4 regions of the Terribacillus jepli genome follow, and region 2 is predicted to be linked to each of the others. Evidence: predicted binding sites of a transcription regulator. Region 2 holds the regulator's gene; each other region holds the start of a gene.

Region 1 (7,645 bases), on a different contig from region 2:
ACAATCTTACTTATTGCATATACATTATTCAAACTGATTCCCAAGCTGTCTGAACTGACTTGGATAAGAGTCACCATGTACATTTTTTGGTTCGCTTTGCTGGCAGGATTGAGTTATGTATCCTTCTTTATCTTCATACTTATTTTCTATGGTTTTGCACCTTAATCGATCTGGCATTATAAAAAAAGACACTTCCCGAGGAAGTGTCTTTTTTATTTTAGTAAGCTAAGCTGAATAGGCCTTTAACGTGAGTCAAGTAACGGATGTTACTTGCTTCTTTCATCATTGTTGCCGGAAGGCCTTTCAATGGTGTTTGGTTAGCACCGACAAATGCTACAGCATCCTTGCGGCCAAGGCTTGCAAGTGTCCCGGAGTTGATCGGGCTGAAGCTTTCCATTGTTTTGCCTTCAAGATAAGCGAATAGGTTATAGCCCACTAGCTCACCCATTTGCCAAGCGATCTGTGCTGTTGGCGGCCATGGGCGACCGTCTTCACCGAAGTAAACTGCACTGTCACCGACAACAAAGACATCTTGATGGCTCTTGGACTGCAAGTATTCGTTCACAGTCGCACGGCCGCGGTCTGTTTCCAAACCGGATTCCGCCACCATCGGAAGGGCTTGAACGCCACCAGTCCAAACGAATGTGTTCGTTTCGATTTTCTGACCATCTTTCAATTCCACGACATTGCCTTCCACATTCGTTACTGGCAAGCCAAGCAGGAATTCCACGCCGCGTTTTTCCAAGCTGGATTGTGCACGATCGATAAGGTGCTGCGGAAGCATCGGAAGGATCTTCGGACCAGCTTCGACCAGCTGCAGCTTGATTTCTTTCGGATCTACGCCAAGAGGCAAGCAATAAGAAGCAAGCTTGTCCGCGATTTCGCCAACCAGCTCAACACCAGTCAAACCGCCGCCACCGATAAGGATCGTTGCATCTGCAGGGTTTTTGGAAGCTGCATATGCTTTGATTTTATCTTGGATTTGGTTGAATACTTTATTTGCATCGTCAACGGATTTAAGAACAAGGCTGTTCTCTTCCAATCCAGGGATGCCGAAGTAGGCAGTCTTGCTGCCAAGACCTACAACCAACGCATCATAAGAAAGTGTGCTGCCGCCTTCAAGGACAACTTCTTTCTTGTCGACATTGAAGCTTTCCACTGTTGCAACTTTGAAGTCTACATCCAAACCTTTCAGAAGCTTCGTTACAGGCATTGCCACTGCTTGCTCGGAAATGCTGCCCGCTGCAAGACGGTGAAGCTCAGTGATGATTTGATGTGTCGGTGTTTTATTGATAAGTGTTACATTCGCTTGTGCTTTGCTGTAATACTTACGTACGGTTTGAGCGGCTAAGACTCCGCCGTAACCGGCGCCTAAAATAACGATATTCTTTGCCATACTTAATCCTCCGTCCTTACCTTTATGCTCTTATTTTTGTTTTTGTCTTTCTTTTTCGTTCGCTACTTCCAAATAGCTTTGAACAAAACGGAACATCTTCTGTGCTTGTGGATCTTTCATCAGACGAAGCAATCCAAATAGGCCGATCGTTTCGTTGCTTGCTTCCGCGCGATCCTTCGCTTCGATTGCAGTTTGGGCAACTGATTTCACGGAGTCCGTCACTGGGTGAAGCACTTCTGAAATTGCATTAACTGTATCGGATTTCAACACATCATCTGTTGCTACAGCTTGCGCGAAGTCGTAAGAAGCAGTCAAAGCGTTCACAAGTTCATTGATCTTTGGCAGCTGTTCGATCAGGGAAGTCAATGATTCTTGTACTTCAGGTTTTAGCAATTGGTCAACTAGGTCTTGTTGGCTCTGGCTAACACTTTCGTTTGTTTCTGACATAACGTATTCTCCTTTGCTATGGCAATGCATTATATTTATACGTAAACATTATACTTCGTTGTGAATTTGTTCACAACTGTACGTTCACAAATTGCTCAAAATATCCACCTACAACTTTACTCCTACTTAGAGAACTTGTCAAAAGATATTTCACACACGTTAATGTTTTTTTTCATTTCCTATTATATATTCAAAAAAACGACATAATAAAAGCCTTTTCACTCTTCTGCTTTCGTAGCTTTCCCTTTTTCGAAAAAAGTATTAATATCTTTATGCTTTTCCCGGGCTCATCTTCTCATAGTGGCCGCGAATGACACTGTACACCCAAACAGAGTGAATCCACTAGAGACCATTCCAAGAAGCCATCATCCGAATGCCTGTTGCGAAACTTCAGCGCGCGCACCATCCATTCCATTTGCCTTGTCTGGAACTGACTAGATCGGTGTCGGGATGAAAAATGAACCAACCACACCAAAAACAATACCTCTGCTGATAAGATCAATACGGCCAGCCCGTTCATTTCCGCTGTTTTGAAACGATGCATGAAACGGAAACGCCACAAAAATTCATGAATCCCAATCCAATGATAAGCAGCCCATTGTCCTTTGCCGGCAAGGACTTCTCACTTCTGCTGCTCCCGTGATTCGTAGCAGAAAAACGATGCGCATTGAATGCATATATGATGTTGCCGACAACGCAGCCCATCCGGATAAAGCCCCTTTTTACTTTCATGATTTGATTCTCGTTTGTCGGTCATAACCACCTTCTTCTCCTATTTTAAGAGCTATACTCAAGGCGTGTATGAGAGAAACCGGTAAAAATAAGATAGGCAAGCTACCCTTACACAGGGGCCTACATACGATGAAGAAGAAGCAAGAAGGGAGAATGATGATGTACAACGAAAACGACGATAAACAAAATCAGCAACGGCAAATCCAGTTTCCAGGCGGACCTGGATTTGGTGGTCCCGGCATCGGTGGTCCTGGCTTCGGCGGACCTGGTTTTGGAGGCGGGCAAGGCGGATTTCCATTTGGACCTCCTCCAGGAGCTGGCGGGCAAGGCGGACAGCAAGGTCAGTTCGGTCCTCCTCCCGGTCCTCCTCCATCTCAAATTCCGCAGCTGCAGTCAGTAAGCGGCGGTCCTTCTGCCTTTGCTGTCGATCCGGGCGGAATCAGCTTTTGCCTTTTCCGGTACACTTATATACAGCTAGAAAACGGACAGCGTTTCTGGTACTACCCTGTCTTTGTCGGGCGTACCTCCATTGCCGGCTTCCGCTGGCGACCGCAGCAGTTCCGCTGGCAGTATTTCGGCATCGACCTCAATCGTGTCGCAGCATTCAGTTGCTAATTGGAAAAGCCGGGCTTGCTGCCCGGCTTCATACATATGCTAAGAAGAATATCAGCAGGTGAACTTGCAAGTATATGATGGACAACTGAAAATTAATGGTTGCCCATCGTTGCTGATCGGATTGACGCCCCCCGAGCACGGTTTGCAGCAGCCAGGCAACGGTGAACAGTAGACTGATCAGCTTTCCGCCGCTTGCTAGCGGAAAGAGTGGAATCAATAAAAGTAGTAGCATGAGGTAGAAGGCCATATGATACCGCGTTTTCCTTATTCCTTTGACTACAGGAAGCATCGATAATCCAGAAGCTTCGTAATCGCTAAATCTTCTGCATACGATTGCATAGGTATGCGGAACTTGCCATAAAAACAAAAGCAATACAAACGTAATCGGCGCAAAAGTCAGCTGTGGGTTCAAAACTGTCCAACCTATCAAGGGAGTAACCGCTCCCGACAAACTTCCGATGAGTGTGTTCCATGTGTAACGTCGTTTTGACCATACTGTATAACAGACCACATACAAAAACCAGCCAATCATTCCATACAAAAATGCCTCCACTTGTAAGTATAGAAGTATAGCACCGCCGGATGCGGTTGTTAGAATGCCGAGCCATACAATGGATGCAGATGACATACTGCCTGTAACAGTCGGACGTTTCTGTGTACGCCGCATCCGCTTATCTATTTCCGCTTCAAACCAATTATTCCAAATAAGAGCCCCTGCAATAAGCAGCATACAGCCTGCCCAAAGAAGCATGAAAGTGCCGGCATATTCCAAAAAATCGAGGTTTTGCATTTGTAAGCATAACCAAAATCCGAGTAACGCAGGTAGTGTATTAGCAATCAGGACACGCCCCTTTACCAAGTACCATACATTCTCCAGCCATGAAGTAGACTGCCTCGATGACCTCGCTGCGGCCGGTTTAACGTTTGAAGTCTCCACTCTTCCCACCGCTCTTCTCTTGAAGATAAAGCTCTCCAATCGTAATTCGTTTATCCACAGCTTTACACATATCATATATAGTCAATGCAACGGTGCTTGCCGCAGTCAACGCTTCCATTTCCACACCTGTAAGCCCGGTTGTTTTCACCTCCGATTGAATGTATAAGATATGAATATCATTGTCCTGCTTCCATTGGAATTGTATATCCACAGCTCCAATCGGAATAGGATGACACATCGGAATGAGATTCGATGTCTGTTTTGCGCCCATGACTCCAGCTACTTGTGCAACTGCCAAAACATCTCCTTTTTTGTTCCGGAGTTCCGTGATGGAACGATAGACATCTTCATTCATTCGTACACTAGTCCTTGCAATTGCCTTTCGAGCCGTTGGCTGCTTATTTGTCACGTCCACCATATGCGCTCTCGCTTGCTCATTGAAATGGGTAAAAGAATTTTCCATGCTTGTTCCCCCCTAATCATTTTTCCGTACCATCCATAACATCAAGAAAGAAAAACCAATCAGCAGGACCACCCATAACCATGCCAGTTGCACCTCCCCCGCCTCCAATGCGATATAGATCGCTGTCGGGATTGTCTGGGTTTTCCCTGGGATATTCCCTGCGAACATGAAGGTGGCACCGAATTCTCCCAGGGCTCTGGCAAATGCCAAGATGGCGCCGCTGAGCAGTGCACGTTTGGCCAGCGGGATGGATACGTACCAGAATACTTGCCAACGACCAGCTCCATCGATACGTGCAGCTTCCTCAGCCGCTTGAACATCACCTTGAAAACCGATTTTTGCAGCATGATACATAAGTGGGAATGCCACCACGGTCGCTGCCACTACAGCTGCCAGCCAAGTAAAGATGACTTGTTTCTGCAGAACCCACTCCAAACCTATACCAAACATGCTGTTTCTGCCGAGCAATGTAATCAGCAAAAATCCAATGACAGTTGGCGGAAGCACAATCGGCAGCATCAAGATCGTTTCGACTATCGCCCTGCCTTTGAACTTGACGTGTGCCATCAGCCTGCCAACGAAGGTTCCAGCTATAATAACCAGCAGTCCGGCACAGAACGTCACCTTTACCGATAACCAAACCGGCATCCAAAAAGTTTCAGTTGATAGTAAAGCCGTCATCTTCAAACACCTGTAAAGCTTCCTCTGTCTGAAGAAAATCATAAAATGCGACAGCCGCTTCTTTATGGGTCGAATCCTTCAACACACCCACGGGATAGACGATCGACTCATGTGTATCAGATGGAGCGACGGCAGCTATCCTGACTTTGCTGGAGGTCAGGGCATCCGTTTTATACACCATCCCAGCATCTGCATTGCCTGTCTCTACGTATTGCAAAACCTGCCGTACGTCCTTCGTGTAGACAATGTGCGGCTCCATCGTTTTCCACAGCTGCATATTTGTCAGGGTTTCTTTTGCATAAGCTCCAGCGGGAACTGTCTCCACCGTACCCATCGCCAAAGTATCCGCACCTTGTACATCCGCCATTTCGGTAAAACCTTTTTCATCCTTCAGTACAACCAGTACCAAGTCATTCCCGAGCAAATCTGCCGCATGAGTTTCATCCATCATTCCTTCATCCTTCAACTTATTAAAATTATCTGCCGCTGCCGAGAAAAACAAATCAACAGGAGCACCTTTACTGATTTGCTGCTGGAGTGAACCCGATCCGCCAAAGTTGAACTGAAGTTTTACATCAGGATGCCGAGATTCATAAAGTTGTTTTATTTCTTCAAGGGAATCTTGCAAGCTTGCCGCAGCGGATATCGTCAACTCCGTTTCCTGTTTCATTTCCGCCGTTCCTGCTGCATGGCTGCATCCCGTACTCACCAGCAACAGCACTAATACAAGCATACTAATCAGTTTCCGTATTTTCATGCCCGTTCCCCTCCCTTATCGATTTCAGCCACAACGTGGCTAAGCTCCGGCAGGATCAATCGTTCCATGGCGAGCCGGACAGCTTTCGGGGACCCCGGTGTACAGAATATCGCCTTATTGCCTAGCGCGCCGGCAGTGGCACGGGATAGGAAACTGGCAGAACCGATATCTTCCTGAAAACTAAGCAATCGAAACAGTTCACCAAACCCCGGCATCTCCCTCTCCATCAAACGCTGGACCGTTTCGATTGTCACATCTCGTTTGGCGATTCCTGTCCCTCCATTCAATAGGATGATGCGTACATCATCGTTTGCAGACGCATCCAAAATCGCTTGCTGAATCTCCTCTTTTTCATCTGGAACGATGCAGTATGCAGCAACTCGATGCCCTGCTTGATGAAGCATTTCCCGCATCGTTTGCCCGCTGATGTCATTGACCTCATTCCGCGTGTCACTTACGGTGATGACGACACTCGAAATACTATCCTGGTTCTGTATGGTCATGTTTTCCCCTCCAATTTGTCCAGTTCATGTTTGTAATTGATATTCCAAAAAGCTGTTAATTCCAGCATGTCTACATAACAGACATGCAAGGCTTCCAGCAATCCTTTCATGGAAAGCTTTTCTTCTCTTAACCGCTTGTTGATGATTGCCATCGTCCCTGCATGATAAAGACCGACAAGGGGCTCTGGTTTCCCATTTATAATCGGAACAACCGCTTCACAAGATGAGACAGCATATGCTTTGAGCATGCACAGGATAGACGATGTCAGACACGGCAGGTCGGTTGGCACGACGATATACCAATCCGATTTCACGTATTGCATCCCTGTATATAGCCCTGCCAACGGTCCTTTTTGGCGGAATTCTGAAAGATCATTCACGCACTTTACCCCCCGGGACGCAAACATCTTATATAACGACGGATTTGTTACCACTACAGTCTGCTCTGCCACTGGCTCCAAAGCTGCCATCGCATACTGATAGAAATACTTACCACCCGTTTTGACAAATGCTTTTGGCGAACCGAAGCGCCTTGACTGTCCTCCCGCCAACACAATGCCAACGAAACCTTCCACAATCGCCATCTCCTTCCGTCATAAATTTGTAAATTCCTTCACGAGCAGGCTGCATTCACCATGATAAAATAGCAGTAACAATGTACCTAAAGGAGAGGGATGACGTGCAAGCGAGTATACTGCATCAGCCAAACAACGAAGGGTATCGAATATCCAGTGAGCTTCGCGGGCTGCTCCACAGTCTTGGTACCGAACGGAAAATTGAAAAAGATTCCTATTTATTTCATGAAGGCGATACTGCCGATGAGATCTATATCCTCAAAAGCGGCCTTATCCAAATCAACAAGCTGACGGCCGATGGAAAGGAAATGATTCTTCGGATCTGCCGTAAAGAAGACATCATGGGAGAGCTGACATTATTCGGAGATCAGCCAACGTATCTATTAAGCTCCCTTGTACTGGAATCCGGTGAAGTTTTCGTCATCAAGAAACATGTCCTGGAAGAGGCACTGATGACAAATGGCCACTTAACTTTCGAATATTTGAAATGGGTCAATAACCATATGCGTAAATTCCAATCCAAAATACGGGATTTGCTG
Region 2 (7,645 bases):
GTTGTCAGCAAAAGAAATAGAATGAGCAGCTGGAACATGACGGCCTGGAGCGGATCTGCTCCGGCAATGATTTGTCCGCTCATCATACCAGGCAGCTGGACAAGGCCAATCGTTTTTTGGCTTTCGATAGTGGGGATGGTGCTCGCCTTGATGGACGCTAGCAATGATCGCTGAATCGCTTGTTTCGGTGTACCGCCCAAAGAAAGGATGAGCTCCATCTCCTCTCTTCTGGCTTCCACTTCCGCAGTGAATCGATTCAGGAACAAAATACCCAGTACCATGGAGTTTCCTATTACCATCCCGCTCAACGGGATGATGTACTGTGCTGTCGGCGGTGTGATTCCAAGCCCCAATAAAATCCCTTGAGTCAGTATTTCAATTACAATGAACGTAAGCACAAGCTTCCATGTGATGCCTTTGATGGATGCCCCTTTCTTTCTGGCATTTTGCGTTGCTGCCCCAATCATCAGCGCCACCATCAAGATGATATAAATGATATTTGCTGCGTCGAAGATGAACTGCAATACATATCCGACTGCAAACAGCTGGATGATGGAACGAATGGTGGCAATTAGTGTGTCTTTTTCCAGACCAAGTCGCAGCGTCTTGGATAGGATAAGCGGAATAAGGACAAATATCAAAGTGAGCAGCAAAGCGATTAAGCTCATACTTCTTCCTCCATAACAAAACGTCTGACAGCAGCATTCGACGTAGAATCAAGTAATGCAATTGGACCCGCTTCCGCAATTCCACCGTTCATCATGACCCAAACCTCATCAGCAACCGACTTTGCCTGCTCCAAATTATGTGTTATCCAAATGATCGTTGTGCCATGCTTTCGATTGATTTGGTTGATTAGCTTCTCAATATCCTGCTTGGAAACCCGATCCAAAGATGACGTGATTTCATCCAGCAGCAGAATCTCGGGTTGGTTCAGCAATGTTCTGGCAATGGAGACTTTTTGCTTCTGTCCGCCTGATAAATCTCTGCTGTTTTGATTCAATATATTTGTTTCCAAACCTACTAACTGTATAATCTGTTCTGCTTTATCATCCGATAGCTCCTTGCCAGCTAGCTGAAGCGGCAAATGCAAATTATCCCGAACAGTACCTTCCATCATGATTGCCTGCTGGAGGACGATTCCGACATGGCGGCGCAAGCTTACCGGATCATACGTTATGATTTCCTTCCCATCGATCAGGATGTTTCCGCCTGTTGGTGACAGTAACCCATTACACAGCCGAAAAAGCGTTGTTTTTCCCGCACCTGATGGACCGATGACTGCTGTGATCTTCCCCTTTGTGAACATACCGGTTATACCTTGGATGATTTGTGCCTTATCCGTTTCATATGTAACTTCCTTTAGCGAAATTGCTGCTTGCACCATGTCTCCACTTCCCTTTCTCCTCTATTTCCTAGTGTCTCTTCCCGACTGAATTTCAGCCATGTTTAAAACATCATTCTTACTTACTCACTACATTCCTTTATGTAAGAAAAAAACACCTCTAGATAAGAGGTGCTGGAATTAATAATGCTTCAGAAAATAAACTAATGACTGCAATTCGATTGCCAGATCGATATGGTGCACCCGAATATTGCTAGGCACGGCAATACGCGCTGGGGTGAAATTCAGGATGCCAGCAATTCCGCACTCGACAAGGCGGTCAGTGATTGCTTGGGCAGCATGCGCTGGCACCGTCAGGATTGCCGCACTTACATTGCCGATATATTTCTCCAAATCATCGATATGATAGACAGGTACGCCGCCAATATTATGATCCACTTTCCCTGGGTCGGTATCGAATGCCATCTCGATTTTTGTATTGTTATTTTTCGTGAAGTTATAATGCAAGAATGCCGTTCCAAGATTACCGACACCGATAAGTGCCACTTTCGTGATCTCGTCTTGGTCCAGTGTCTTCCGGAAGAAGTTCAGCAAGTACTCTACATTATAGCCATAGCCCTTTTTGCCAAGTGCTCCGAAATAAGAAAAGTCACGACGGATTGTAGCTGAGTCGACTTTCACCGATTCACTGAGTTCCTTCGAGGATACTCTCGTTTTGCCTTGCAGATGCAGGCTGTTGAGGAATCGATAATAAAGGGGCAGCCGCTTTGCCGTAGCTTTTGGTATTTTATTTTGATCCATATACATGCTCATTTATCCTCCTAAAGCCTGCAGTTTCCAAAAGCGAACTTCGTGCAGCCATGCAGCTGGTCAAAAAGGCCTCTCGGACTAGAACAGTATGGTTCTGTTACCTTTTCTCAAATATGGCCAGCTCTACTCCGACTAGACGGAATAATGGGTTGCAGACAGGTTCCCTTCCGGCATCTGTAAGGAGTTGCAGATGCTGGCTGCGGCTTCATCCTTGAATTGTTACGATATGATACTTTCACAAAGTACGATTATAGTTAACACCTTATTCTAACAGATATGAATAGGAAAGTCTTGTACAGATTCACAAAGAAAATGAGGGTGGGGTACCTTATCTCCATTTTAACAAATTCATTTACGATGTCCATCCGAATAAAAGCATAAAAGCGCGGGAATTCGGCGCTTGCTACTATTTTGTCACATAGGATACACTGATAGTATGAGGTGAACAAGATGATTTTATTGCAAGCGAACAATATTACAAAACTATTTGGCGCAGACGTCATTTTATCAAATATAAAACTGGAAGTACAAACACAGGATCGCTTGGCCATCGTCGGACGCAACGGTGCTGGTAAATCGACTTTGCTGAAGATCCTGGCAGGAGAATTGAGCTATGACGAGGGTAATGTATTTCTGTCGAAGGATGCCACACTAGGATATTTGGAACAGCACACAGGCTTAGAGTCGGAAAAGAGCATCTTGGAGGAAATGAAGACCGTCTTCGCCGATCTCATCCAGCAAGAAGATGAATTGCGCCGTCTGGAAGCAAAAATGGGCGATCCCGATCTCATTTCTGACGAATCGGCTTACCAGCAGCTTTTAACAAATTATGATACAAAACAGCAGGCTTTCCGTTTGAATGGAGGCTATCAATATGAAGCAGATATCCATTCTGTATTGAACGGACTTAATTTCGGGGACAAAGACTTATCCACTCCTGTCGGTTCATTGAGCGGCGGGCAGAAGACTCGGCTTGCCTTGGGGAAACTGCTGCTGCAAAAACCGGACGTACTGATACTGGATGAGCCGACCAACCACCTGGACATATCTACACTGGACTGGCTGGAAGGTTACTTGAGCAGCTACCAGGGGGCTGTCGTAGTCGTATCGCATGACCGCTATTTTCTCGACAAAACAGTCAATACCGTCATTGAAATAGCTCATAATCACTCTGTTCGTTACAAAGGAAATTACAGCAGTTATCTGGAACAAAAAGCTGCCAATTTTGAACGCGAGATGAAGCAATACGAGAAGCAGCAAGCAGAAATCAAAAAGATGGAAGAATTCGTCCAAAAGAATATTGCCCGTGCCACAACGACAAAACGGGCACAAAGCAGACGCAAGCAGCTTGAAAAAATGGAACGGATCGACCGCCCGCTGCATGATGCATCGTCTGCAAGACTCTCATTCGATATCGATCGACGCAGTGGAAATGATGTATTGAAAGTGAGCGACTTGTCCTATCAATATCCTGCGAGCACTACCCCAGTCTTTGAGCATGTCAGCTTCCATATGAATCGTCAGGACCGCATCGCCCTTACTGGTCCAAACGGAACCGGAAAAACAACATTGCTTAAGACGATCATCGGAAAGCTGCCAGCCAATTCTGGACAAGTAGAGCTGGGTACTGGCGTCAGCATCGGTTATTACGACCAGGAGCAAACGGAACTGCACTCCTCAAAAAGCGTTCTTGCCGAACTTTGGGATGATTATCCGCTAATGGATGAGAAAGATATCCGAACGATCCTCGGTAATTTCCTGTTCACTGGTGATGACGTACTGAAGGTAGTCAACACATTGAGCGGCGGCGAAAAGGCTCGACTTGCGCTAGCGAAGCTAATGATGCAAAAATCGAACCTCTTGATCATGGATGAGCCTACCAACCATTTGGATTTAGATAGCAAGGAAGTATTGGAGAGTGCATTGGCCGACTACCCGGGCACGATCCTATTTGTCTCTCATGACCGTTACTTCATGAATAAGGTTGCCACACAGGTGCTTGAAATGGCTGATAAACAAATTAAATCCTATTTGGGGAACTATGATTATTTTCTGGAGAAGAAACAGGAGCAGCAGGAAATTGCAGAATTGGAGGCTCTTGCTGCAGAAACGAAACAGAAAGCTGTCAGACAGGAGAATAAATCCACTTATCATCAAGATAAGGTACTGAAGCGAGAAATCCGAAAACGGGAAAGACGCATTGCCGAACTGGAAGAGAAGATCGCCGAGCTGGAGACAGAAATCGAAAGCAATGAAACATTGCTCACAGATCCGGATATCTTTCAGGATTATCAGAAAGCACAGGAGATAACCGAGAAGAATGAGCAGCTGCAGGCAACATTACTGGAAGTGATGGAAGAATGGGAAACACTCAGTGAAGAACAGGAAAGTTATACACAGGACTGAATGGGGTTACATTGTTGATATAATGGGATATGCACAATTTTATGCACATTATCCACAATATTCACATCGATTTCGGTCTGATTTATCCACTTCTATACCAGGTACTAATAGCGGGTTTTAAGAAGTTATACACAATCAACTACTTATATTGTGAATAAAAAAGCATCGTTTTCAACCAAGAAAACGATGCTTTTTATTATAACGGCATAGAAGCCCGTGCATTCATTGACATATCGGCAAATTTCTCTTGCTGATAAAGGATGGAAGCAGCAGCACCAATCATTGCTGCATTATCTGTACATAAAGCCAACGGCGGAATAAGCAGATCTGCCTGCTTGTCCGCAAATGCTTCTTCAAGTGAGGCACGCAGTCCTCTATTTGCAGCAACACCACCGGCAACGATGATTTGCTTCGCACCGAATTCTTCTGCCGCACGAATTGTTTTGCCTACCAGCACATCCACGACGCTTGCTTGGAAGCTCGCCGCTACATCGGCCGGCGGCAGCGTTTCTCCTTTTTGCTTGGCATTATGCAGCGTATTGATCACTGCTGATTTCAAACCCGAAAAACTGAAGTCGTAGCTCCCGGGCTCCAGCCATGCTCTAGGGAAATCAATCGACTGTTCACCTTCAGCGGCCAGCTTATCAATCCGTGGACCACCGGGATAAGGAAGCTGCAATGTCCTGGCTACTTTGTCGTATGCCTCTCCAGCTGCATCATCCCGTGTTTCTCCGATAACCTCGAAACTACCGTGCTCTCTCATGAGGACAAGCTCTGTATGACCGCCGGAAACGACTAAAGCAAGCAAAGGAAATGCAAACTCCTGCTCCAGGCGATTGGCATAAATGTGACCAGCAATGTGATGAACACCGATCAAAGGCTTACCAAGGGAAAAAGCCAGCGCTTTGGCAGCATTCACCCCGACAAGCAATGCACCGATAAGACCAGGTCCCTGTGTCACAGCAATAGCGTCCAAATCCTCTTTTTGAATGCCAGCTTGCTGAATTGCCTCTTCTATGACGAGCGTAATCTGTTCCACATGATGCCTGGATGCTATTTCCGGTACTACACCGCCAAAACGCTTATGACTTTCGATCTGGGAAGCAACAACATTGGATCTGATCACCCGGCCTCCTTCAATAACGGCAGCTGCTGTTTCGTCACAGCTTGTTTCAATTGCTAAGATAAGTTCTGATGTTTTCATAAATTCACCCACATTACAATCGCATCTTCTTGATTGTCTGTATAATAGTTTTTCCGTATACCACCCGGCACCAACCCGAATTTTCGATATAAATGCTGTGCTGTGAGATTGGACACACGTACTTCAAGAGATAAACGGTAAGCACCTGCAAAGATTGCCTGTTCCACGACATGCGCAAATAGCTTCTCACCCAGTTTTTGTCCCCTGTATTCTGGCAGAATGGCGATGTTCGTTATCTGTGCCTCATCGATGACAAGCCACATTCCGCAATAACCTGCAATCACACCATCGCTTTCGATGACAAAATAGTTTGCAAAGGTATTCTCCGTGATTTCACGTTCAAAAATATCAATGGACCATGGTACAGTAAATGATGCGGTCTCGATTGCATAAACAGCCGACACATCGGCTAATCGCATCGGACGGACTTTTACTTGCGCACTCACTTGTGCTGCTCCTGCTGCTTCAGCCAATTTGATTCCGCCTCCGTCATACGAACATAGTTCGGTACGATTTGATGTATATCATCCGTTTTCCTCACAGCACCGATTTGGGCTAGTACGGAAGGACGCGCATAATGCACAGCTCCTTCCGGAATAACTGCTTGCTCACCTAGCATTTCGGTGATCATACTGCGGTACATCTCGATATCCGGGCTTAGGAATAGAATTTTTTCCTCTCTTGTTCGCAGTTGTTCAAGCCAATCCGAGAAAAGAGGATTAACTGCTTCTTCCACCTGCTCGAATGATCCATTATTGCTGGCGTAAAGGGCTGTATACACCTGCCCCCTGCGCGCATCAAAGAAAGGACAGACATACCCTGAGAATAATTCTCCTTGATGAGCAAGCCCCTCAAGACTGGAAACACCAATGACCTCGATGCCAAGAGCCCATGCCATTGTCTTGGCAGTTGCCATACTTATTCTTACCCCTGTGTAGGAGCCTGGCCCCTGCCCTACAACAATCCGATCCAAATCGGCTGGTGCCGTCTTTGTTTCCTTCATCAATTGTTCGATTGCCGGCAGCAATCGAACAGAATGATCTCTGTGACCATGCATGACATGTTCACCTAAAGTTACACCATCCTTCACAATCGCTACTCCCAGCAGCTGATTGGATGTGTCCATGGCTAATATATTCATTCCATTAACTCCTCACAAAGCTTTTCATAACGTTCACCGATGGGCTTGAGCATAATCGTTCTTCCTTCTCCATCATGCTTAAGCGTAAGCTCCAAACGCTCCTTCGGCAAGTAATCTTCTATGAATTGTGCCCATTCCACAATGGAAACACCTTCACCTGAAAAATACTCTTCGAAACCAATATCTTCATCACTGTCCTCCAGCCGATATACATCCATATGATATAACGGCAGACGTCCTTCATATTCTTTAATGATGGTGAAGGTGGGACTGTTGATCGTCCGTTTCACACCTAGACCAGCACCAATCGCTTTTGTCAGTGTCGTCTTACCTGCACCAAGATCGCCTTCCATCGTAATGATATCTCCTGGCTGCAGCAGTTCAGCAAGCTGCCTACCAAACGAATTGGTTTCTTCTATTGTATGCATCGTCTTCATTAAATGGGTCATTACCATCACCTGACTCGCTTTCATTCTTTGTTCATCTATTTATCATAGCAAAGTATAACCTAAAAGCAAAAGCACCAGAAACAAAAAGGCTTTCGTGAATTTTTGGAGAATAGTTATACTATCAGCTAATAAAGGAGCATGCATATGGAAGCATTGGAGCAAATGTACAGCTATAGCTGGAATGGTGAAATAAAATCCTATCTGGATCAAGCGGATCTGCATAGATACCAACACATATGGATTGGTCGTTTCGGCGGAAGCATTGCGCACGGCGCTTATAAGAACGAGAA
Region 3 (7,645 bases), on a different contig from region 2:
ACTTCCTGGTTCCTTGGCGCACACGAATGTCATTGGGAATACTTTGTTCGGAGCCTTGTCCGGATCTGCCATTGCATCAGCTGCAACGATGGGGAAAATCATGGCGCCGATGCAGAAGAAAGAAGGCTATGATCCATCTTATTCAGCAGCTGTGAACGTAGCTTCTGCACCGGCAGGTTTGATCATCCCGCCAAGCGGCACGCCAATCTTATATTCTGTTTTAAGCGGCGGAACATCGATCGGCGCCTTGTTTATTGCCGGGTATTTGCCAGGTATCCTAATGTCGGTGCTAATCATGGTGACAGCCTATATCGTGGCCAAAAGAAAGGGCTATGCGGTTTCCGAACCAATCCGCTTCTCCCAGGCAGCAAAAGTCGTTCTCGATGCTATCCCAAGCCTGATGCTGATCGTAGTCGTCATCGGCGGTATTTCATTCGGTGTCTTTACCGCAACAGAGGGAGCGGCTGTGGCAATTTTATATGCACTGGTGCTGAGTTTGATTTACCGCAGCTTGAAGTGGAAAGACATCCCGATCATTCTTCGGGATACGGTCATGTTCTCCGGGGTCATCCTTCTTTTGATTGGCGCATCAGGAGCGATGTCCTGGATTTTGTCTTATTCCAAGCTGCCGCAGATGCTTTCCTCCGGCATACTTGACTTCAGCGGTAATGCGGTCATACTGATGCTCATTATCGTCTTGATCCTTTTGGTTGTCGGAACCTTCATGGATATCGCGCCTGCCTTGCTTATCTTTACACCGATCCTGCTGCCGGTTGCGTTGGAATTCGGTGTCGATCCGATCCATTTCGGAACGATCATGTCGATGGGATTGGCTATCGGTACGATTACACCACCAGTGGGAACGGTCCTTTTCATCGGATCCAAGGTCGGCAATGTTACGGTTGAAGAAATGACGAAGCCATTGCTGCTGTTCTACATTCCGGTTTTTCTTGCCTTTCTTGCAGTAGCCTATATCCCGGCACTTAGTCTCTGGCTGCCGGAGCTCATGGGTGTACTCGATAAATGAAGAGAAAGCCTTCTTCCACGGGAAGAAGGCTTTTGTTATTGGCTAACAGCTAAATTGGTTACATCATTGAATATCCCGACATAGCTCTTTGTTTCTCCTGCATTGTTTTTCACGGGACTGATTGTCAGCCATTCTGGATAGATCTCCCCGTTCTTTCGCTTATTCCATATTTCCCCTTCCCAGAAACCTTCTCTTTCAATAGACTGCCACATGGCTTCGTAAAAGGCTTTATCATGTCGACCGGATTGCAGCAGATTGGGCTTTTTACCTGCTACGTCATCCTGGGTGTAGCCAGTGATGCGGGTGAATGCCGGATTGATTTGCTGAATGACCAAGTGACTGTCCGTGACCATGATACCTTCCGCTGTTCCGCTGATGATCTTGCTGCTTACATCCACTTGTTCGCGGTAGTAAAGATAGACGACGATCAAAAAACTCACCATCGCGAATTCGGATAATAGCATGAAGGCGATTGCGTGTTGTCCAGTGATGGCGGAAACCGATGTAAGAAGCAGCGGCGGGAAGAAGCCGCCTAAGCCACCCATGGCAGACACGATTCCATTCACGATCCCAGCTTGTTTGTGGAAATACAACGGTACGAGCTTGAAAACCGTACCGTTTCCGATACCGACTGTACATGCCACGGCAAGCGCGCCAACCGTATACCAAGGCAGACTTGGAGAGAAGGATAGCAAAATGCCGGACAAGGCGACACCGACGAATACAAGCATCAATAGGATGAAGGCATCGAAGCGATCAGCCAGCCATCCCCCGACAGGACGCAGCAGGGTGGCGATGACAATGAAGATGGCAGTCCTGATCCCGGCATCAACGGGATCCAGCCCGAAGCTGTCGACCAAAAGACTTGGAAGGAATACAGTGAACGCCACAAAAGCCCCGAATGTAATGAAATAAAACAAACTGACAAACCAGAGAATCGGGTTTCGGTAAACACCTTTGATTTGCTCTACCATGGATTTCTTTGCTTTCTCTTCACGCTTGTCTCCGAATAGGAAAATAAGCACGGCATATACGAGAAGTAAAATCAAATAAAGTTGCACGGTGCCTTGCCAGCCTATCGCTCCTGCTAGAATCGGTGCGCCAAAGGTCGTGATTGCTGTCCCGATATTGCCGATACCGTATATGCCGTTAATGAAACCGTGTTTTTCCTTCGGATAGTATTTGGGCAGGGAAGTCACCCCGATGGAAAAGGTTGCACCGCCTACACCTAAAATCAGCCCCCCGATAATCAAATCCATGAAGCTATCGGCTGTACTGATATAGAAAACTGGTGCCGATAAAATGATAAAGCTAAACAAGAAAATGATCCGTGACCCGATTCGATCTGTATAAAAACCAATCGGAATCCGTAATAGCGACCCAAGTACGACAGGAATAGCCGTAACGAGTGAGGCTTGGCCGGAAGTCAGTGTGATATCTTCCCGGATGTAAGGCATCAAGGAAGAAAGCAACACCCAAATCATGAACCCGACTACCAGACTGGATGTTTGCAAAGATAGCTGAATTGTTGGTTTTTTCATGAGGAAACCTTTCCTTTCCATTAGTAAGTGTCTTTTATGCTGTTATCTTACAAACTCTGTTGGAAGCAGGTAGTGAAAAACATCACAATCTAGGATGTTTTTTTTGCGTATGTGTGATGTTTCTCACAACCTCGATTGCAAATCGGTGTTTAACTGAATGTAAGAACTTCGTTTGGAGGGACAACAATGAAAAAGAAAAGCTCACCGCTCTGGCAACGTATGCATTATTTGAAACCAATCGAAAAATATGCCGAAAAGCATAGCCAATTACAAGAAGGAAACCGAGACTGGGAGAACGTTTACCGGAAAAGATGGCAGCACGATAAAGTGATTCGTTCCACTCATGGTGTGAACTGCACGGGTTCTTGCAGCTGGAACATATATGTGAAGGATGGAATTGTCACCTGGGAGGGCCAGCAGCTGGACTACCCGACAACCGGACCGGATATGCCGGAATTCGAACCGCGCGGCTGTCCCCGCGGTGCAAGTTTCTCCTGGTATATCTACAGCCCTCTGCGCGTGAAGTATCCATATGTAAGGAAAAAGCTGCTCCACCTGTGGAGGGAAGCGTTAGCAGCGCATGCCAATCCGCTGGAGGCATGGAAATCAATTGTGGAAGATAAAGAAAAAGCTATGTCCTATAAGCGCGCACGAGGAAAAGGCGGATTGGTGCGCGGCACATGGGAGGAAGTAACGCAGCTTATAGCAGCGTCGGTATTGTATACGATGAAAAAGTATGGGCCGGATCGCAATGTCGGCTTTTCCCCGATCCCGGCAATGAGTATGATCAGTCACGCAGCAGGAAGTAGGTTCATGTCCTTGATCGGCGGCCCGATGCTGAGCTTTTATGATTGGTATGCTGATCTGCCGCCTGCTTCCCCGCAAATTTGGGGAGATCAAACCGATGTACCGGAATCATCGGACTGGTTCAACTCCAGCTATATCATGACATGGGGTTCAAACGTACCGCTCACACGTACGCCGGATGCTCATTTCCTTGTCGAAGCACGATACAAAGGAACAAAAGTCATTTCTGTCAGCCCGGATTATGCGGAATCCACAAAATTTGCAGACGACTGGCTTTCTGTGCGCCAAGGAACGGATGGGGCGCTAGCCATGGCGATGGGGCATGTCATTTTGTCAGAGTATTATCAGAAGCAGCGTACGCCGTATTTTGAAACATACGCCAAACAGTATACAGACTTTCCTTTTGCAGTAAAGCTGAAAAAAGACGGCGATATATTCACGGCCGATCGTTTTCTCCATGCCAAGGATATTCATCTATCAACTGAAAATGATGAGTGGAAACCTGCGATGTACAACAAGGCAACCGATCGTTTCGCCATCCCGCATGGAACAATGGGCTCCCGCTGGGACAAAAAAGGGAAGTGGAATCTGAAGCTTGAGGATGAACAGACCGGCGAGAAAATCGAGCCTGTATTGAGCTTCCTTGGCCGGGAGGATGAAGTGGTGCATGTGAGCATGCCATACTTCGATGCCCAGGAGAATAAAGCGCTCCCACGCGCCGTACCTGTCAAAAAGCTCGAGATGGATGGGAAAACAATGTACATCACGACAGTTTACGATTTGATGCTGGGGAACTATGGTGTGGACCGGGGTATCGGTGGCACAGTCGCAAAATCGTATGACGACATCGCGCCATTTTCACCAGCGTGGCAGGAAAGCATCACCGGTGTCGACCGTAACTTGGTCATCAAAATAGCGAGGGAATTTGCGCAAAATGCCGTGGACACAAATGGCAAGTCCATGATCATCGTCGGTGCCGGCATCAACCACTGGTTCAATTCCGATACCATTTACCGCGCAGTGCTGAATCTCGTCCTGCTAGTCGGTGCACAAGGAGTGAATGGCGGCGGCTGGGCTCATTATGTCGGTCAGGAGAAACTGCGTCCCGTGGAAGGCTGGAACAGCATCGCGACGGCGAAAGACTGGGGCGGACCGCCGAAACTGCAAAATGGTACATCCTTCTTCTATTTCGCGACAGATCAGTGGCGGTTTGAGGAAACACCTGTCAGCGATTTGACGGCTGCAACGGTGGACCGTGCCCGATATGATCATCATGGAGACTACAATGTCTTGGCGGCAAGGCTCGGATGGCTGCCGTCTTACCCGACTTTCAATAAGAATGGAATAGCATTGTACGAAGAAGCCGTTGCTAAAGGAAAGCAGACTACAGAAGAAATCGGCGAGTATGTGGCTGCCCAGTTAAAAGAGAAAGAACTGCAATTCGCGATAGAGGATCCGGATGACCCAGTCAATTTTCCGCGTACGCTATTTGTCTGGCGGGCGAATCTGATTTCCAGCTCCGGAAAAGGGCATGAGTACTTTTTGAAACACTTGCTCGGAGCTTCACATGGCCTGCTCAATTCAGATGAGGAAAGCATACGGCCTGAGGAAATTAAATGGAGGGACGAAGCACCGGAAGGAAAGCTCGATTTGCTTGTGAACCTGGATTTCCGGATGGCAGGTACAGCGCTTTATTCCGATGTGATTCTTCCAGCATCGACATGGTATGAAAAGCACGACTTATCCAGTACGGATATGCATCCATTTGTGCATCCGTTCAATCCGGCAATTGCTTCTCCATGGGAAGCGAAATCGGATTGGGATATATTCAGCACACTGGCTAAGGGAGTATCAGACCTTGCCAAGGAACTCGAAATGGCGCCAGTAAAAGAAGTGGTGGCAACACCGCTTAACCATGATACACCGGCAGAGATGGCGCAGCCTATGGGAGAAATCAAAGACTGGTCCAAAGGTGAATGTGAGCCAATACCGGGGAAAACGATGCCGCAGATTCACGTGGTCGAGCGTGATTATAAAGATGTATATGACAAGATGGTGGCACTTGGGCCGAATATCGGCAAGCAGCCGTTCGGTGGTAAGGGAATCAGCTGGGAAATGAAGAAGGAATACGAAGCGGTGAAGCATGTGCTGGGCACGGTTCAAAATGGCGGTATTGCCGATGGCTGTCCGGATATCAAACATGCACGGGATGCATGTGAAGCGATCTTGATGCTCTCTTCTACCACCAATGGGAAAGTCGCCGTGAAAGCGTGGGAAGCACTGGAGAAGCAGACGAGTTTAGAACTGAAAGATTTGGCTGAAGAACGGGAAGAAGAGGTATTCACATTCGATCAAATAACGGCACAGCCGAAAACGGTGATCACATCCCCTGCTTTCAGCGGTTCCGAAAAAGGCGGCAGAAGATATTCGCCTTTCACTACCAATATCGAAAAGCTGATCCCGTTCCGAACGATAACAGGAAGACAATCTTATTTCCTTGATCATGACATGATGAAGGAATTCGGGGAGTCTTTCGCCGTATTCAAACCGATCCTGAACCAGCAGCCGTTTCGCAGCAAGCGACCGGATATCGAAGGAAAAGAAATCACGCTGAACTATCTGACTCCGCATAATAAGTGGTCCATTCACAGTATGTATTTCGATTCGCAGCCGATGCTGACACTGTTCCGGGGCGGCCCAACAGTGTGGCTCAATAAAGACGACGCAGCAGAAGCTGGCGTGGAAGATAACGACTGGATCGAATGTTTCAATCGGAACGGCGTGGTCGTAGCACGGGCGGTCGTGTCACACAGAATACCAAGGACGATGGCTTTCATGCATCACGCCCAAGATCGCCATATTCATGTGCCGGGCACAAAGCTAACCAAAAACCGAGGCGGTACACACAATAGCCCGACACGCATTCATGTGAAGCCAACACATATGATCGGCGGCTATGCCCAATTAAGCTATGGGTTCAATTATTACGGCCCTACCGGCAACCAACGAGATTTGAATGTCATCATCCGCAAGCTGAAGGAGGTCGATTGGCTTGAAGATTAAAGCGCAAGTCGGCATGGTGATGAATTTGGATAAATGCATCGGCTGCCATACATGCAGCGTCACCTGTAAAAACACTTGGACAAATCGCCCTGGTGCGGAATATATGTACTTCAATAATGTCGAGACAAAACCTGGAATCGGCTATCCCAAACGCTGGGAAGACCAGGGGAAATACAAAGGCGGGTGGGAGTTGAAGGGCGATACTTTACGTCTGAAATCCGGTTCCAAGACAAGCCGGCTGCTGAATTTGTTCCACAATCCTTACTTACCGGAATTGGACGATTATTACGAGCCTTGGAACTATGATTATGAAACGTTGACAACCAGCGCAGAGCGCAAGCACCAACCGGTGGCCCGCGCCAAATCTGCCATCACTGGTGAATTCATGGATCTGGAGTGGGGCCCGAACTGGGAAGATGACTTGGCTGGCGGACATGTGACTGGGCTGCGTGATCCGAACGTCGAAAAGATGGAAGAATCCATCAAGACGGAGTTCGAGGATGTATTCATGATGTACCTGCCTCGCATCTGTGAGCATTGCGTGAACCCATCCTGTGTGAGTTCCTGTCCATCCGGAGCTATGTATAAACGGGACGAGGACGGGATTGTGCTTGTCGATCAGAATGCCTGCCGTGCGTGGCGGCACTGTGTTTCCTCTTGCCCATACAAAAAGGTCTACTTCAATTGGCAGACAAATAAAGCGGAAAAATGCACATTATGTTTCCCACGTATCGAAAATGGCCAGCCAACCATCTGTTCCGAGACATGTGTCGGACGTATCCGCTATATCGGGGTCATGCTGTACGACGCAGACCGTGTATTGGAAGCTGCTTCCGTGCCGGATGAAAAGGAACTTTACCATGCGCAGCTTGGAATCTTCCTTGATCCAAATGACCCGGATGTCATCAAACAAGCGAAAAAAGATGGCATCCCGGCAGACTGGATCGAAGCTGCCCAGCAGTCACCGATCTATAAAATGATCATCGACTGGAAAATTGCTTTGCCGCTTCATCCGGAATACCGGACGATGCCGATGGTATGGTATGTGCCGCCTCTCAGTCCAATCATGAACATGATCGAAGGAAAAGGCAGCGGTGCAGATACAGCAGATATCTTCCCAGCCATCGATAACATGCGCATTCCAGTAGAGTATTTAGCCAACCTGCTGACAGCAGGAGATACGAGCCATATTCGTACTGTATTGAAG
Region 4 (7,645 bases), on a different contig from region 2:
GAGAAGGAATCATCAACTGGTATTGAAGATGGGATTGGCATTCCCCATGCAAAAAGTAAAGTGGTCAAACAACCAGTGATTGCTTTCGCTCATACTAGTGGGTTAAATGACTATCATGCACTAGATGGATCATTGGTGGAATGTGTATTCATGATTGCAGTTCCAGAAAAAGCGAATGATTTGCACTTAGATACACTTAGCTTTCTAGCTAGGAAATTAATGAATGAGCAGATAAGGTCTGAACTTAAAAAAGCGAAAAATGGAGAAGAATTACAACTTATATTAACGAATCTGGGAGGGTAATAAAATGAAAATTGTTGGGGTGACTTCTTGTCCTACAGGAATTGCTCATACCTATATGGCTGCTGAAAAACTTCAAATAACTGCAGAAAAGAAAGGGCATGAAGCAAAATTTGAAACCCAGGGAGCCAAGACTGAAAATGTTTTATCCTCACAAGAGATAGAAGAAGCGGATGTTATCATTTTAGCAATTGACAAGGATGTTGACATGGATAAATTCGCTGGTAAAAAGATTAAGAAAGTCTCTACCTCAAGAGCTATAAAAGAATCCGATAAAGTTATAGATGAGGCAATAAATGGCATAGGTACCTTTATTTATAATGAGAGTAGTAAAAACGAAAATAAGCAAGTAAATAAGAAGAGCCTATATAATCATTTCATGAGCGGCGTGAATTACATGCTACCTTTTGTTATCGCAGGAGGTATCTTAATTGCACTGAGCTTTGCCTTTGGAATTGAGGCATCGGATCCTGATAGTGATAGTTATAATGTAATAGCTGGAGCTTTATCAAAAATAGGTGGAGATACTGCATTTGCATTAATGATTCCTGCTTTAGCTGCTGGAATAGCATCTTCTATTGCTGGAAGAGCAGGATTTGCTCCTGGATTGACTGCGGGTACTTTGGCTATAGCTGGAGGATCTGGGTTTTTAGGCGGTATGATAGGTGGTATTTTAGCAGGATACGTTACTGATATCCTGGCAAATAAAATAAATATGAAAAAATCCGTTCAAGCGATATACCAACTCATAGCGGTTCCTTTAGTGGCAATCACAATAGTTGGTATGTCTATGGTATTTTTAATTGATACTCCAATTTCGTGGCTTTTAAGTACGTTGACAGCATTTTTGAATGGGCTCGGTACAACATCTGGTCTGATGTTTGGGTTGCTGATTGGTTTGATGATGGCAGCTGATATGGGGGGACCTATTAACAAATCCATCTCGACATTTTCTGTCGGTTTAATGTCAGCAGGAGTTAATGCGCCAGTAGCCGCATGTATGATAGCGGGAATGACACCGCCATTAGGTCTGGCATTAGCGACTGTTTTATTTAAACATAAATTCAACAAAGAGGAGAAGACGTCTGGTAAATCTTGTTGGGTATTAGGTGCCTCTTATATTACAGAGGGTGCCATACCGTTCGCGGTAGCTGATCCACTGAGAGTAATTCCTAGTTTGATGGCAGGTTCAGCTGTTGCTGCTGCTATATCGATGTCAGCAGGAGTGACATCCATGGCTCCGCATGGAGGAATATGGGTCATGTTTATACCTAATGTTATAAATAATTTACCAATGTATATTCTTTCCTTAATAGCAGGATCATTCGTCACAGCAATTACGGTTGGACTGCTAAAGAAACCAGTGATAGCAAAAGAAGAAAAAACAAATAAAACTCAATCAGAGAAAGAAGGTATCGCATAAATAATGTTATATACAATGAAAGATCTGTTAAAAGTGGCTAAGGAGAATAAGTTTGCTGTACCCGCTTTTAATATTTGTAGTTTTGATATGTTAAAAGCTATTATGGAGGAAGTCGAAGCACAGCGCTCACCTGTAATAATTGAAATACACCCTAATGAAATTGAATATTTAGGTGATTTCTTTATTGCAGCTGTGAAAGAATATGCGTTGCATAGTAAAATTCCTGTCGTTATTCATCTCGATCATGGAGGCAGTGTTTATGATGTAATGAGGGCTATAAAAAATGGATACACATCCGTTATGATTGATGCATCGAGTTCTGATTATGAGGACAACATAAAAATTACTAAGAAAGTAGTAGATTTAGCTCACGCGGTCGGTGTATCTGTTGAAGCGGAACTGGGTACGATTGGAAACAATGGTTCGTATGAAGGGGGAGCTGAATCTTTTATTTATACAGATCCGGATCAAGCCGTAGATTTTGTGGAGAGAACTAACATTGACACTTTAGCAGTTGCAATAGGAACGTCACACGGATTATATCCCAAAGATGTGATACCTAAACTGAATCTTCCGCTACTAAAAGAATTGTATGAACGAATTGACATTCCTTTCGTTTTACACGGCGGATCTGGTAATCCTGACTCAGAAGTAAGAGCATCTGTTGATTATGGAGTATCTAAGGTAAACTTATCCTCCGATTTAAAGAGTGTATTTTTTAAAGAAATACGCAGAGTATTGACTGAAGATTCTGATATCTATGAACCGAACCAAGTGTATATGCAGCCAAATGAGAAGGTTAAAAGTGTAGTGCGGCAGAAGTTACATGTATTAAATACATTGGGCAAGGCTGATTTGTATTAAATTGGTCCAGGAGGTATGGGTATAATTCATCCATGCCTCTTCTACAATGGAGGAATTTAAATGCCAACTTCTATTCAAAAAGAGAGACAAGATAAAATAATCAATTACTTAAAATCAGAAAACTTTATAAAGACAAGTGATTTAATGGATCTACTTAATTATAGTGAAGCTACAATTAAAAGAGACTTAATAGAGTTACAAAACAAAGGATTGATTCGTAGAACACGCGGCGGTGCCGTAATTATCGATCGTCATAAGATCGATATACCATATCTTATGAAGGTCGATAAATTTAATGAAGAAAAAGAAAAGGAAAAGATAGCCAAGCTTGCTTTGGAATTAATACAAGATGATATGAGTCTGTTCATAGATTCCAGCACTACAGTCCTTCATTTGGTTAATCATTTACATAAATTCAAAGGTTTAAAGGTTATAACAAATGGTGTCATAACCGCAAGTTTATTAACTGAATATACTTCGGCGGATGTTAATATCCTTGGTGGCTCAATTGCTCCCAAACGATTCACAGTTAATGGCTCTAGGGCGTTTAATGATGCATTAACCTATCATGTTGATCTTGCATTTGTTTCATGCAGAGGGTTTGATTTTTCTTTAGGAACTAGCGAAACAACAGAAGGAGAGGCACTTATAAAGCAGTCATTTCGAAAACGATCAAAAGAATTAGTGTTAATGGTCACGCATGATAAGTTAAATCAGAAATACTTAAACCAAAGTTTAAGTTGTTCAGACATAGACTATATCATTCTTGATCAACCCTTATCTGTAGAAGAATTAGATAGTCTAAATACTTACAAGGTTAAAGTTATGTACTAAAATAAAGCTATATTTAAAAGTATGTAATAGTGCAGGCACAACACCACTAATTAAAGAATTTTAATATTTCGCGATAATTAACAAAGGTAAAGTTAACCAAAATTATAACAAAGATCCGAATTCTAATGAGTTCTAGCAGCGAAAACGTTTGGAAAGAGGACGGGACAAGAAGTAATTTAGCTTATTGAAAAACCGAACTTCAGGGCAAATCAAATTAGATTTTGCTCTGAAGTTCGGTTTATTTATTTAGAAGTATTCCTTCGTTATTCAGCGACATAATAAAGAAACTGCTACATTTACAGTGCGTGATGATACAGGGGATATCATCGGAGGTATCACCTGTACGTATTATTGGCAGCATCTGCATATCGATTTTCTTTGGGTGGAGAAGTCTATGCGGAAAGAAGGTATTGGCGCAAAGTTGTTGTCCGAAGCTGAGAATTTTGCCAAACAAAAAGGTGCCAGACTTATCAAATTGGATAGCTTCAGCTTCCAGGCACCCGCTTTCTATCAAAAGTATGGTTACAAAGTGTTCGGGAAAGTGGAAGATCATCCTGTTGGCTGTACCCAATACTATCTGGTAAAGAAGCTGTAGGAAACCTTTTGAACCGCATATTCGTAAGAAAGGAAAGGAGGAAACAAATACGTTTGTGAGCTGCAAAAAATGTATGCAGCAAAAGAAACTCGAGGAACAGGAATAGCTCATGATTTATTACAGATAGCCCTTACTTTTGCCAGCCAGCACTATAGCCGCTGCTATCTGGAAACATTAAGCAATATGACTGCTGCAAACCGTTTTTATTTAAAAAAGGGATTCCAGCAGATGGACAAACCATTAAGCCAAACGGAGCATTATGCATGTGATGTGTGGTATATCAAAGATCTGTAATCCAATGGAAAGAAGGCGATCCATTGCATTTTAGACCGGTATTAGAACTGCTGGAAGCTCGTGATATTTCCTATTCCATCGGCGGTTCGCTGCTTTTGTACCTAAAAGAACTTCCAGTAGTTCCGAATGATGTCGATATAGTAGTAGAAAGAGAGCTGTTTGCCGAAGCGAAGCAAGTGCTTCAAGAAAGCGCAGTAAAATACGAAGACAAGCCTGCCCAAGGTCGCTTTTTGACGAGGGCTTGCACAACCTTCGAGATGTCAGATGGCGTGGATGTGGATTTGATGACTGACTTTGCTGTTCTATATGAAACAAATGTTATTCGGATGCCATTCATTGCTGTCACGGAACAAACAAAGGAAGGCTTGCTGCCGCTTGGCAGTATGGAAGCTTGGTATGTTATGTATTGGCTGCTGCCAGGCAAGGAAAAGAAGCGAGCTTTGATGGAAGACTATTTTCACAGCAATGGTTTAACAGATACCTCGTACTTAAAGCAGGCGCTTATGCTTGATTTGCCGGAACCTGCAAGCGGAGCGATCAGCCGTTTATTAGCACATACACGATAAAACTAATGTCAAAATAATTTCATATAAATTACTTGAAAATCCCTTTTTGAAGGGTTTTTTTTATTTGTTAACAAAGCTGTGACGATTATGCCACAAATTGTTCAATGTTTCACAATCGCAAATAGGAAAGCAGGAGTATACTAAATGTAACAGGACCATGTGACTAATTTCACATAGTTTCCGATAAAATTATGATAAAGAAAGAAGGCGGCAAAATGGATGTTGTAGAGCTTTCGCGTATCCAGTTTGCATCAACGACATTGTTCCACTTCCTATTCGTTCCATTGAGCATAGGATTGGCATTCATCATTGCAATCATGGAAACTCTGTATGTTGTCAAAAAAGATGATAAGTACAAAAAAATGGCGAAGTTCTGGGGACATTTATTCCTGATCAACTTCGCAGTCGGTGTCGTGACCGGTATCCTGCAGGAATTCCAATTCGGAATGAACTGGTCGGAATACTCCCGTTTTGTAGGGGATGTCTTCGGTGCACCGCTTGCAATAGAAGCATTATTAGCATTTTTCATGGAATCCACTTTCCTTGGTTTGTGGATTTTCGGCTGGGATCGTCTGCCGAAATGGCTGCATGCACTATGTATTTGGCTCGTTTCCTTAGGTACGATCTTCTCCGCATTCTTCATTCTGTCTGCTAACTCATTCATGCAGCATCCAGTTGGGGAAGTACTGCAAAATGGCAGACTTGAAATGAATGATTTCTTGGCAATCTTGACGAATGGCCAGCTGTGGGTGGAATTCCCGCATACTGTGTTTGGCTCGTTCGCGACTGGTGCATTATTCATCATAGGTATTAGTGCCATTGCCTTTTTGCGCAAGAAACATGTGGAATTTTATAAAGGTTCCTTTAAGGTCGCTATTATTGTTGCTTTGATCAGTGGTATTGGTATTGCATTATCCGGGCACGAACAGGCACTTTACTTAGTTGAAACACAGCCGATGAAGATGGCTGCCAGTGAAGGACTATGGGAAGACAGTGCCGATCCGGCACCTTGGACAGTATTTGCCAATATCGATACGGAAGCGAAGGAGAATACTGGTGAACTTCAAATCCCTTATGCGTTAAGTTTCTTATCTTATGGTAAGTTCAGTGGTTCGGTCGAAGGCATGAATACATTGCAGGAACGTTATACAGAACTGTATGGTCCTGGCAATTACATTCCGCCGGTTAAAACGACATTCTGGAGTTTCCGTGTCATGACGGTATTAGGCGGAGCAGTTCTTGCTTTATCCATCTGGGGTGCGTATCTTTATGCCCGTAAGAAACTTGTTAACAGCAAATTGTATTTGCGCTTGATGATCATTGCAATCAGCTTCCCGTTCATCGGCAACTCCGCTGGTTGGATCATGACTGAAATCGGTCGCCAGCCATGGGTTGTGTTCGGTTATATGAAAACAGAAGATGCAGTCAGCGCAGGGGTGACTGCAGGCGAAGTATTATTCTCCCTCATCACTTTCTCTGCTTTGTATCTGATCTTGTTCGCGGTTATGATCACGTTGTTCGTCCGTGAAATCAAAAAAGGTCCTGAACACGATATCGAGAAGTCAGATCCGATTGCAGATCCGTTTACGAAGGAGGGTCAACATGCTTTCTCTTAATGAATTCTGGTTCATTCTCGTCGCTGTCTTATTCGTTGGCTTTTTCTTCTTGGAAGGCTTCGACTTCGGCGTCGGGATTGCAAGTAAGTTCGTAGCTAAAGATGATTTGGAAAGACGCGCTTTCATCAATTCGATCGGTCCATACTGGGATGCGAATGAAGTATGGCTGATTACAGCGATCGGTGCAATGTTCGCTGCTTTTCCGAACTGGTATGCATCCATGCTGAGCGGTTTTTATCTATGTTTCGCATTCATCCTGTTCGGATTGATCGGACGCGGGGTCGCGTTTGAGTTCCGCGGCAAAGCGGAGCACCCGACTTGGCGTAAAACATGGGACTGGGTGATTCTGTTTGGCAGCATCATCCCGCCGCTTGTTTTCGGTATCATGTTCACTGCCTTGATCCAAGGTGTGCCGATTGATGAAAATATGCATATGCATGCTGGTATCAGTGACGTCATCAACATCTATACAGTTCTTGGTGGGGTTACACTAACGATGCTGTGCGTATGGCATGGTCTTATCTTCGGAACACTACGTCTCATGGACACATTGCGCGAGCGCTGCCGCCGTGCTGCAAAGAATTTGCTTCCAGTCAACGCGATTCTGCTTGTGGCATTCCTAGGTATGACATTCTTTAAAACAGATATGTTCAGTGTACACGGCAATATCTTAGAATATCTATTTATGGTCGGTATCCTGGTTTATATCGCATCCGGCTATTTCATCACACGTAAACGTGATGGCTGGGCATTCTTGATGTCTGGCTTGATCATGATCCTGCTGATTGCATCCGTGTTTATCGGACTGTTCCCGCGGGTAATGATCAGTTCCATCAGTGAAGCGTATAGCTTGACCGTACAGACAGCATCATCAGGCGATTATTCTTTGAAAGTCATGACCTATATCAGTTTGGCGTTGCTGCCATTCGTATTAGGCTATCAAATCTGGAGCTACTACGTTTTCCGTAAACGAGTGGATCATAAGGAGCATATGGAATACTAATGGGCAGAAATTTAATGGCATACAAAGGAATAAAAACGGTGCTGCTAGGGCTCTCCGCATTGACGCTTATGCAAGCTGTAGCCATTATCTTTCAGGCGAAATGGCTGGCGGAGGCCATCACGCACCTATTTCATGGAGAAAGTTTTATAT

Evidence for each region. The regulator Rex, encoded in region 2, represses fermentation and respiration genes when NADH is low (regulators of the CRP and FNR family bind a similar motif). The targets are predictions, from matches to a motif close to TTGTGAAATATTTCACAA.
Region 1: a site for Rex is predicted at 1,902-1,919, ahead of AB1K91_RS16245 (DUF1641 domain-containing protein). Genes of this name have one in related genera too.
Region 3: a site for Rex is predicted at 2,639-2,656, ahead of AB1K91_RS16140 (nitrate/nitrite transporter). Genes of this name have one in related genera too.
Region 4: a site for Rex is predicted at 5,034-5,051, ahead of AB1K91_RS04505 (cytochrome ubiquinol oxidase subunit I). Genes of this name have one in related genera too.

The regions. Positions count from the first base shown of each region.
Region 1 is NZ_JBFEGH010000016.1:58,273-65,917, reverse strand. It holds gene AB1K91_RS16250 (NAD(P)/FAD-dependent oxidoreductase) at 218-1,396, opposite strand; gene AB1K91_RS16245 (DUF1641 domain-containing protein) at 1,427-1,843, opposite strand; gene AB1K91_RS16240 (hypothetical protein) at 2,360-2,575, opposite strand; gene AB1K91_RS16235 (hypothetical protein) at 2,732-3,190, shown strand; gene cyoE (heme o synthase) at 3,219-4,127, opposite strand; gene moaC (cyclic pyranopterin monophosphate synthase MoaC) at 4,108-4,590, opposite strand; gene modB (molybdate ABC transporter permease subunit) at 4,603-5,271, opposite strand; gene modA (molybdate ABC transporter substrate-binding protein) at 5,249-6,028, opposite strand; gene AB1K91_RS16210 (MogA/MoaB family molybdenum cofactor biosynthesis protein) at 6,025-6,531, opposite strand; gene AB1K91_RS16205 (molybdenum cofactor guanylyltransferase) at 6,528-7,106, opposite strand; gene AB1K91_RS16200 (Crp/Fnr family transcriptional regulator) at 7,211-7,645, shown strand, end outside.
Region 2 is NZ_JBFEGH010000025.1:42,335-49,979, forward strand. It holds gene AB1K91_RS19510 (ABC transporter permease) at 1-668, opposite strand, end outside; gene AB1K91_RS19515 (ABC transporter ATP-binding protein) at 665-1,387, opposite strand; gene AB1K91_RS19520 (redox-sensing transcriptional repressor Rex) at 1,526-2,152, opposite strand; gene abc-f (ribosomal protection-like ABC-F family protein) at 2,606-4,561, shown strand; gene tsaD (tRNA (adenosine(37)-N6)-threonylcarbamoyltransferase complex transferase subunit TsaD) at 4,758-5,765, opposite strand; gene rimI (ribosomal protein S18-alanine N-acetyltransferase) at 5,762-6,211, opposite strand; gene tsaB (tRNA (adenosine(37)-N6)-threonylcarbamoyltransferase complex dimerization subunit type 1 TsaB) at 6,208-6,906, opposite strand; gene tsaE (tRNA (adenosine(37)-N6)-threonylcarbamoyltransferase complex ATPase subunit type 1 TsaE) at 6,903-7,355, opposite strand; gene AB1K91_RS19550 (hypothetical protein) at 7,500-7,645, shown strand, end outside.
Region 3 is NZ_JBFEGH010000016.1:42,782-50,426, forward strand. It holds gene AB1K91_RS16135 (TRAP transporter large permease) at 1-1,027, shown strand, start outside; gene AB1K91_RS16140 (nitrate/nitrite transporter) at 1,063-2,568, opposite strand; gene AB1K91_RS16145 (nitrate reductase subunit alpha) at 2,755-6,438, shown strand; gene narH (nitrate reductase subunit beta) at 6,428-7,645, shown strand, end outside.
Region 4 is NZ_JBFEGH010000003.1:60,733-68,377, forward strand. It holds gene AB1K91_RS04470 (PTS sugar transporter subunit IIA) at 1-303, shown strand, start outside; gene AB1K91_RS04475 (PTS fructose transporter subunit IIC) at 308-1,723, shown strand; gene AB1K91_RS04480 (ketose-bisphosphate aldolase) at 1,727-2,587, shown strand; gene AB1K91_RS04485 (DeoR/GlpR family DNA-binding transcription regulator) at 2,648-3,421, shown strand; gene AB1K91_RS04490 (GNAT family N-acetyltransferase) at 3,687-4,016, shown strand; partial or broken gene AB1K91_RS04495 (GNAT family N-acetyltransferase) at 4,074-4,310, shown strand; gene AB1K91_RS04500 (nucleotidyltransferase family protein) at 4,334-4,876, shown strand; gene AB1K91_RS04505 (cytochrome ubiquinol oxidase subunit I) at 5,092-6,492, shown strand; gene cydB (cytochrome d ubiquinol oxidase subunit II) at 6,479-7,495, shown strand; gene cydD (thiol reductant ABC exporter subunit CydD) at 7,495-7,645, shown strand, end outside.